DNA from 2 places in the Variovorax sp. RCC_210 genome. Region 1 is predicted to be linked to the other one. Evidence: predicted binding sites of a transcription regulator. Region 1 holds the regulator's gene; the other holds the start of a gene.

Evidence for each region. Region 1 encodes FliA, which starts transcription of late flagellar genes. Its sites were predicted from a motif close to CTAAAGTTTNNNNNNNNNNNGCCGNTA; they were not measured.
Region 2: the regulator FliA is predicted to act here: its motif matches at 2,380-2,406, upstream of AB6807_RS29550 (FlxA-like family protein).

The regions. Positions count from the first base shown of each region.
Region 1 covers NZ_JBFUPJ010000008.1:132,783-136,293, forward strand. The annotation lists gene AB6807_RS22130 (type VI immunity family protein) at 1-879, shown strand, start outside; gene AB6807_RS22135 (RNA polymerase sigma factor FliA) at 863-1,597, opposite strand; gene AB6807_RS22140 (flagellar biosynthesis protein FlhG) at 1,629-2,423, opposite strand; gene flhF (flagellar biosynthesis protein FlhF) at 2,437-3,511, opposite strand, start outside.
Region 2 covers NZ_JBFUPJ010000013.1:223,761-227,271, reverse strand. The annotation lists gene AB6807_RS29565 (mandelate racemase/muconate lactonizing enzyme family protein) at 1-158, shown strand, start outside; gene AB6807_RS29560 (tripartite tricarboxylate transporter substrate-binding protein) at 199-1,200, opposite strand; gene AB6807_RS29555 (MarR family winged helix-turn-helix transcriptional regulator) at 1,400-1,942, shown strand; gene AB6807_RS29550 (FlxA-like family protein) at 1,973-2,347, opposite strand; gene AB6807_RS29545 (helix-turn-helix domain-containing protein) at 2,456-3,427, opposite strand.

The DNA.
Region 1 (3,511 bases):
CAGCAGCTCACCGGCCACGCGCTCACCCGCTACATGGGCTTTCGCAGCGGCGCGGTCGCGCGCAAGGGCCACGCGCAGGAAGACATCGAGGCGCAGTACCTCAAGCACGCTGACGACATCGTCTCGCTGCAGGGCTTCGACGCGCCGACGAAGGAGAGCTCGTCGCGCTTCGAGTTCCAGGCCGTGGCGCAGTTCCGGCGCGCGCGCATGCCGCGGGCCGCCGCGGGGCTGGACTGCCTGGCGCTTCACTTTCCGCTGGACTTCTGGGCCGCGCATCACAACGAGGTGCGTGCGTGGTGGCTGGGCGCGCTGCAGCGGCTGCAGGCCGTGCAGGCCTACATGGGCCTGGGCATCGGCCGCCCGCCGGTGCTGGAGCGTTACCCGCTGCAGCACACGGCCGAGTTCGCGCTGGCGCGGCGCTTTCTCGGGCTCGATGTGGACAAGCCCTTCTTCATGCGTTCCAGCCGGCCCGACGGCATGAGCCTGGAATGCGGCATGCGCACGCCGGGTTTCGGCGTGCTGGTGAGCGGTGAGTTCGCCACGCGGCTGGGCGGCACGGACGCGTTGCAGCGTCGGCTGCAGAAGGTGCCGGGCATGCGCCTGCAGCCCTGCATGGACGGCGGCGGCCTGTGGATCGAGGCGGGCGATGCACCGGCGCTGTACCCGGTGGAAGAAGGCGTGCCCCGCCACCTGCGCGCGCTGGCCGAGGCCTTGATCCCCGTGCGGCTCGACAGGCTGTGGATGACCAGCTATCCGCCGAACGCCGCGAGCGCCGACATCTTCACGCCGGCGTCATCCGCGCTCTGGCTGCAGCGCTTCGACACGGCCAGCCAATGGCCGCGCGAGCTGGACGCAGGCCGCGCTACAGCACGTCCTTGAGCTTGGCGCGCAGCCGGCTGATCGCCTGGCTGTGCAGCTGGCACACGCGCGACTGGCTCACCTCGAGCACGGCGCCAATTTCGCGCAGGTTCAGCTCTTCCTCGTAGTACAGGTTCAGCAGCAGCTGGTCGCGCTCGGGCAGCGCCGAGATCGCATCGACCAGCTGGTGCCTGAAGCCGCTTTCCAGCAACTGCTCCAGCGGGTCGTTGCCGCTGCGCCGGTCCTTGCGCGACTCCTGCGAATGCGCGTCCAGGAACGGGTTGTCGGCATCGTCCTTGGTGAAGTCTTCGACGTACAGCAGCTGGCAGCCCTGGATCTCCTGGAGCAGCGACTGGTACGCCTCCAGGTCCATCTTCAGTTCCTTGGCGATCTCGCCTTCGGTGGGGGCGCGCCCGAGCCGGTGGCCCAGCGCGTGAATGGCTTTCTCGACGCCGCGCGACGACTGGCGCAGGCCGCGCGAGCCCCAGTCGTTGGCGCGCAGCTCGTCGAGCATGGCGCCGCGGATGCGCTGGCTGACGAAGGTCTCGAACTGCGCGCCGCGGTTGTCCTGGTAGCGGCTGGAGGCGTCCAGCAGGCCCAGCATGCCGGCCTGGATGAGGTCGTCCAGCTCCACGCTGGCGGGCAGCTTGGCCATCATCTGCAGCGCGATGCGGCGCACCAGCGGTTGATGCTGCGCCAGCAGGTGCGATTTCTCGATGGTTCCCTGTGCGGTGTACACGGCCGTCCTTTTCCGTTGGGGGGTCGGCGGCTCAGGCGGCCTGGAGCGGCATGGCCGCGCGCCAGGGCCAGCGGCCCATGTCGTCGGCCAGCCGGCGGAAGTCCACGGCCGCCGCGCTCGCGGGAAAGGCCTCGGCAATGGTCTGCTTCAGCCGCCAGGCGTCGGGGATGCGCGCGTCGAAGCGCACCATGCCGGCCGGCTGCAGCGACAGCGCCAGGTAGCGGCTGCCGGCGTTGGCCAGGTTGTTCATGATCTGCTGCGCGGCCTCGGTGTCGACCACGCCGTTGATCAGGAAGCGCAGCTGCTTCAGCCCGTGCGCGTAGTGCAGGTTCTTGATGCCCGCGTAGGCCGAGGTGATCGACGCCGGGTGCGGCTTGAGCACCAGCAGCAGGTCGTCCGCGGCGCGCGCCAGCGGCGACAGCCGCCCCTCGCTGTCGAAGGCCGCGTCCACGATGACCACGCCGTCGGGCCACAGCGCGCGCGGGTCGGTGTCTTCGGGCGCCACGCCGGGCGGCGCGGGCAGCACGTGCACGCCGCAGTCGGCCCGCACCTCGGCGCCGTCCAGCGTGAGGCGGTGGCTGGCCACGTCGGCCAGGCTGCCCAGCGGGTCGATGGCCCAGACCTCGCAGGCCGAGCCTTCCTTCGGGCAGTGTTCGTCCAGCAGCAGCACATGCTTGCCCTGCTGCACCAGGGCCACGCCCAGGTTCATGGCGGCGGTGGTGCCGCCGGCGCCCTGCCCCATGCCCGCCACGGCGACCACGCGCGTGGGCTTCGGCGCCAGCAGGCGCCGCAGTCCGTCGGCCTGGTCGGCAACCAGCTTGCTCATTCCGTCCTCCTCATCAGCCCAGTTGCTCCATGGCGCGCGGCGCCTGCGTGGGCGCGGTCGATTCGGTGCCCAGCGCCTCCAGCAGCAAGAAGAGCTTGCCCACGCCCGCGTACAGCGCGCTGCCGCTCATGAGCCGGCCGTTGCGCACCGGGCGCGCCGTGAGCTGGCCCAGCAGCGCACGCGTGCGGTCGGCCCACTCGCCCTCGGCGTGCAGCAGGCGCCACACGGTGGTGGTGACCTGGCCGGCGATCAGCAGGCGCTTCATGTTGTCGGGGTCGCCCAGCTCGCCGATGCCGCCGGCCAGCTGCACGCCGTCGCGCAGCAGGCGGAAGCAGGGCTCGGCCTCGTTGGCCCAGCCTTGCCATTGCGCCAGCTGGCGCGCCGGCACGTCGGTGCCCACGTTCGACAGCGCGAACGACAGCGACAGCACGTTGCCGGTGCGCGCATCGAGCGTGCGCACGGCCACGCAGCGCAGCGCGGGCATGGCCTCGCGTGCCACGCCGGCCGCCGCGGCGGCGGTGTTGAAGCGCAGCACCACGTCCACGTGCGCCTCGCATTGCAGCGCGGCCTTGCCGCGGAAACGCACGGGCCGGGTCTCGCCGAACTCGAAGTCCATGCGCGCGAGCGTGTCGGGCGCGCCGGTGCGCGTATCGATCACGGCGGTGGAGCCCGGCGCGCGCGCCAGCCAGCGCTGGCCCGCGGCATGCCACTGCACCATCGCCTCGATGCCGGGCAGGCGCGTGAGCACATGCACCACCGGCTTGGCGCCGAAGTCCTGCTGGCGCAGCCAGGGCGCCTGGCGCGCGCCGGGCTTGCGCGCCGGGTCTTTCATGCCGCGCGTGGCGGCGGTGGCCAGCCACTGGTTGGGCGCCGCGAGCGGCAGGCCCGTGCGGTCCGACAGCAGCAGGCTGCCATGGCATTCGTAGGCGTCGCCGCCCTCGTTGGAGCGCAGGCCGATCTGGCCCGACAGCGCGAGCACATGCTGCTCGCAGCCCGCGGCCACCTCGCTGCGCGCATGCACGGCCAGGTCTTGCAGCAGGGTCTTCTGGCCGACCTGCTCGTCACCGGCCAGGCGCCACAGGCCCCGC
Region 2 (3,511 bases), on a different contig from region 1:
GCGGCAACGAGAGCTACCCCGACCTGTTCCAGCCCTACGGCGGCTTCCCCGACGGCGTGAAGGTGGACAACGGCTACGTCACGCTGCCGCCGCTGCCGGGCATCGGCTTCGAAGGCAAGGCCGACCTCATCGCCGAGATGCGGGCGCTGGCCGCCTGAAGTCGCCTGAAGTGGCGCGGCCCGTTCGCGTGGAGCAGCGTCAGGGCTGGAAGCCCGAGCGGCGCACCACCGGCTCCCACTGCTGGCGGTAGGCCCTGAGCATCTGCGCGGTCTCGGCCGCATTGCTGACCACGGGCGTGATGTAGAGCGCGTCGGCCGCCTTCTGCAGGCCCGGGTCCTTCATCACGTCGTGGATGGCGCCGGCCAGCAGCTGCACCTTGGCAGGGGCCATGGTGCTGGGCGCGAAGAAGGTGTTCCAGCCGTCGGCGTCGATCTTCATGCCGGCTTCGCGGAAGGTCGGGATGTGGGGCGCGAAGCCCGCGCGCTTCTTGCCCGACACGGCCAGGATGCGCACCTTGCCCGCCACGTGTTGCGCGTAGAGCGAGTCGAGCGTGTCGATGGCGATCGGCAGGTTGCCGCCGATGAGGTCGGCCGACAGCGGCGCCGAGCCGCCGTAGCCCTTGATCTGCGGCTGCACGCTCAGCGCGTCGCCCAGCATCAGCCCGAAGAAGTGAGGCAGGCTGCCGGTGGCCGGCACGCCGAACACGGCCTCTTCCGGGTGCGCCCAGAGCCGGCCCACCAGGAACATCGCGCGGTCGAGCTGCAACTTGTTGCCCACGGCCAGCGCGAAGTCGTAGCTGCTGACCTGCGAGACGGGCACGAAGTCTTTGTCGGGGTCGTAGCCCGCGTCCTTGAACACCAGCGGCGCGACCACCATCACCGCGGGGTTGCCGAGCATCAGCACGTTCTGCCCCGCGGGCGTGCGCTTCACTTCCTTGGCGGCGAGCCGGCCGCCTTCGCCGGGGCGGTTTTCCACCGACACCTTCACGCCCAGCTTCGGCGTGAGCCGCTCGGCGATCAGCCGCGCGATGCGGTCGGTGCTGCCGCCGGGCGCGTAGCCGACGACGAGGGAGACAGGGCCGTCCAGCGCGGGAGCTTGCGCCGTGGATTGCGCATGGGCCGTGGTGTGCATCGCGGGGACGCAAGCGGCCAGGGCGGCGGCCCATGCCATGAGCTGGCGCCTGGAAAAGAATGCGGGCATGGGGAGTCTCCTGCGAAGGGTGGCTTGTGGTCCGGGACGGGTGCGCACGACCTTCACGGCGAGAATCGAACGCCACGACCTGTTGCTGTTCGTGCAAATTTGTTACGGTTTATACGTACACACAAACAGTTGATCTAATCCATCACCTGCCCGCCGAGGCGAGCGGACCACACTCCCGGCTTCCTCTTAATCCATCCGTATGCAAGCCTTTCCCGACGCAGCCGCGCTGCGCGCGCCGCGCTCCCTGGACGACCTGCTGCTGTACCGGCTGTCGCGCGCCATGCGCGCGGGCAGCGGCATGGCCACGCGGCTGGTCGAGGGTGGCTTCGGCATCACGCGCCGCGAGTGGGGAATGATCGCCACGCTCGCGCAGGAAGGCGAGATGACGTCCTCCATGCTGGCCGTTCACCTGCACCTGGACCGCGTGCGCACCTCGCGCGGGCTGCGCAGCCTGGTCGAGAAAAAGCTGGTGGAACGCCGCCAGGATTCGGAAGACCGGCGCGAGGTGCATGTGCGGCTGAGCGCGTCGGGCCAGCAGCTGTTCGGCCAGCTGTTCCCGCGCATCGCGGGCTTGAACACCGGCCTGCTCGAGGGCATTGCGCCTGCGCACCTCGACATCTTTCTGCAATGCCTGCAGCACCTGGAGCAGCGCGGCGGCGAACTGGTGGCACAGGGCGCCATCGCGGAAAAGGCCGACCGGCGCTCGGGCGGCACCCGGCACCGGTGGCCGGAGCGCAGCTGAAGCCGAGGCCGGCCGGTTCGTCTTTCCTTGTCAGGCTTCGACGTTGAGCGTGCCGCCGATGGGCACGCCGCTGGCGTTGGTGCGAAACGCGCTGCTGTGGTTGTTGTTGCTGCTCGCGCCCGCTTCGTTCTTCATGGCGTCGATCTGCTGCTCCGCGCTTTTCTGCATGGCCGCCGCCTGGATCGCCTTCAGCTGCGCCTGCAGCATGGCGAGCTGCGTGTTGAGCGACTGCAGTTGCTGCTGCACGGCCTTGCGCGCATCGCCTTCGGGTGTTTCGATCAGGGTCTTCTGCGTGGCGGTGATCTGCTTTTGCGTAGCGACGATCTGGCGCTGGATCTTCGCGACTTCGGCGGCGGTGCCGCTGCCGGAAGCGGATGTGCTCGAAGCACCGATGGCGGTCAGCATGTGAGTCCTCTGTCGTTGTGTAGATAGAGAACTATCGGCAGCGGCGCGGAAAAATGAAGGGCTGCGCTTGTCTTCAACAGCCTTGCAGCCCGACGGCGCCGCGGGCCCTCAGCTCATGCGTGCCTGCGAAGCCCACGCTTCGGGCTCGCGCGAACTGCTCAGCCGTCCGTCGCGCGAAGCGAAGGCCGGCACGGCGCTGTCGGCGACATGCTGGAATTCGGTCCCGTCGTCGACGAGCTTGCGGGAGGCCCGTTCGGCGCTCGACACCGGAATGAGCTGGTAGCCGAGCCCATACACCGCACGCAGCACCAGCCCGTTTTCGGCGCTCAGCCCCAGCTTCTTGCGCACGTGCACCGCGCACACGTCGAGCGCCCGGGAGTTTTCCTTGGGCTGCACGCCGAAGAACTCCGACAACTTGCCGCGCGTGACCACGTGGCCGATGTTGGAGAAAAGAAGAAGCGCAAAAATGAATTGGCGCCGCTGCAGCTGGATTTCATGGCCGCGGACAAAAACGACTGTTCTCGCGCCATTGACGAAGCGGTAGTCGCCCCACGAAAACTCGCCGGCCTCGAAATGCGTTTCGCGTGTGGCGCCGCGCAGCAGCTTCTTGATGCGCCAAATCAATTCCGGGCCATTGATCGACGGGAGAAGCAGCACGTCGATGTGCGGCGGGTTGGCTTGCAGCGGGAGCAGCTTGGTCCAGTTGCCGCCCTCTATCAACAGCAGCGCGGGGGCATTGGCCACTTCGATGAATTTCGATATCAGGTCGAAATCTTCGTCGTTGCTGGCCGCGATGACCAGCATCGAAAACTTCTTGTGCCGCCAGAAGCCGGTCATGAATTCGCCGGGGCTGCCGAACTTGACCACGTCGAACTTGGCATGGGCCAGTTCCGACAGCACCGAGGTCTGCTCGAGAAAGCCACAGTTGACCAGCGCCACCGAAACGACCTCGTGGGAGTTCCGGGAATCGAGCCCCGCGGCCGCTACCGCGAGACCTGAAACGTCGTTGGCCTCTTCCTGAATTGCAGCAACGTTGAAAAACCTTGTACGCATTGCATGACTTTCATTTTTTGAAATCAAAGGAAAATAATTCCACCGACAAATCGAACATGATTCGCATCGAATCGTTCGATTCAGTGCGCCCGGTGAAAGTTAGCAACACTT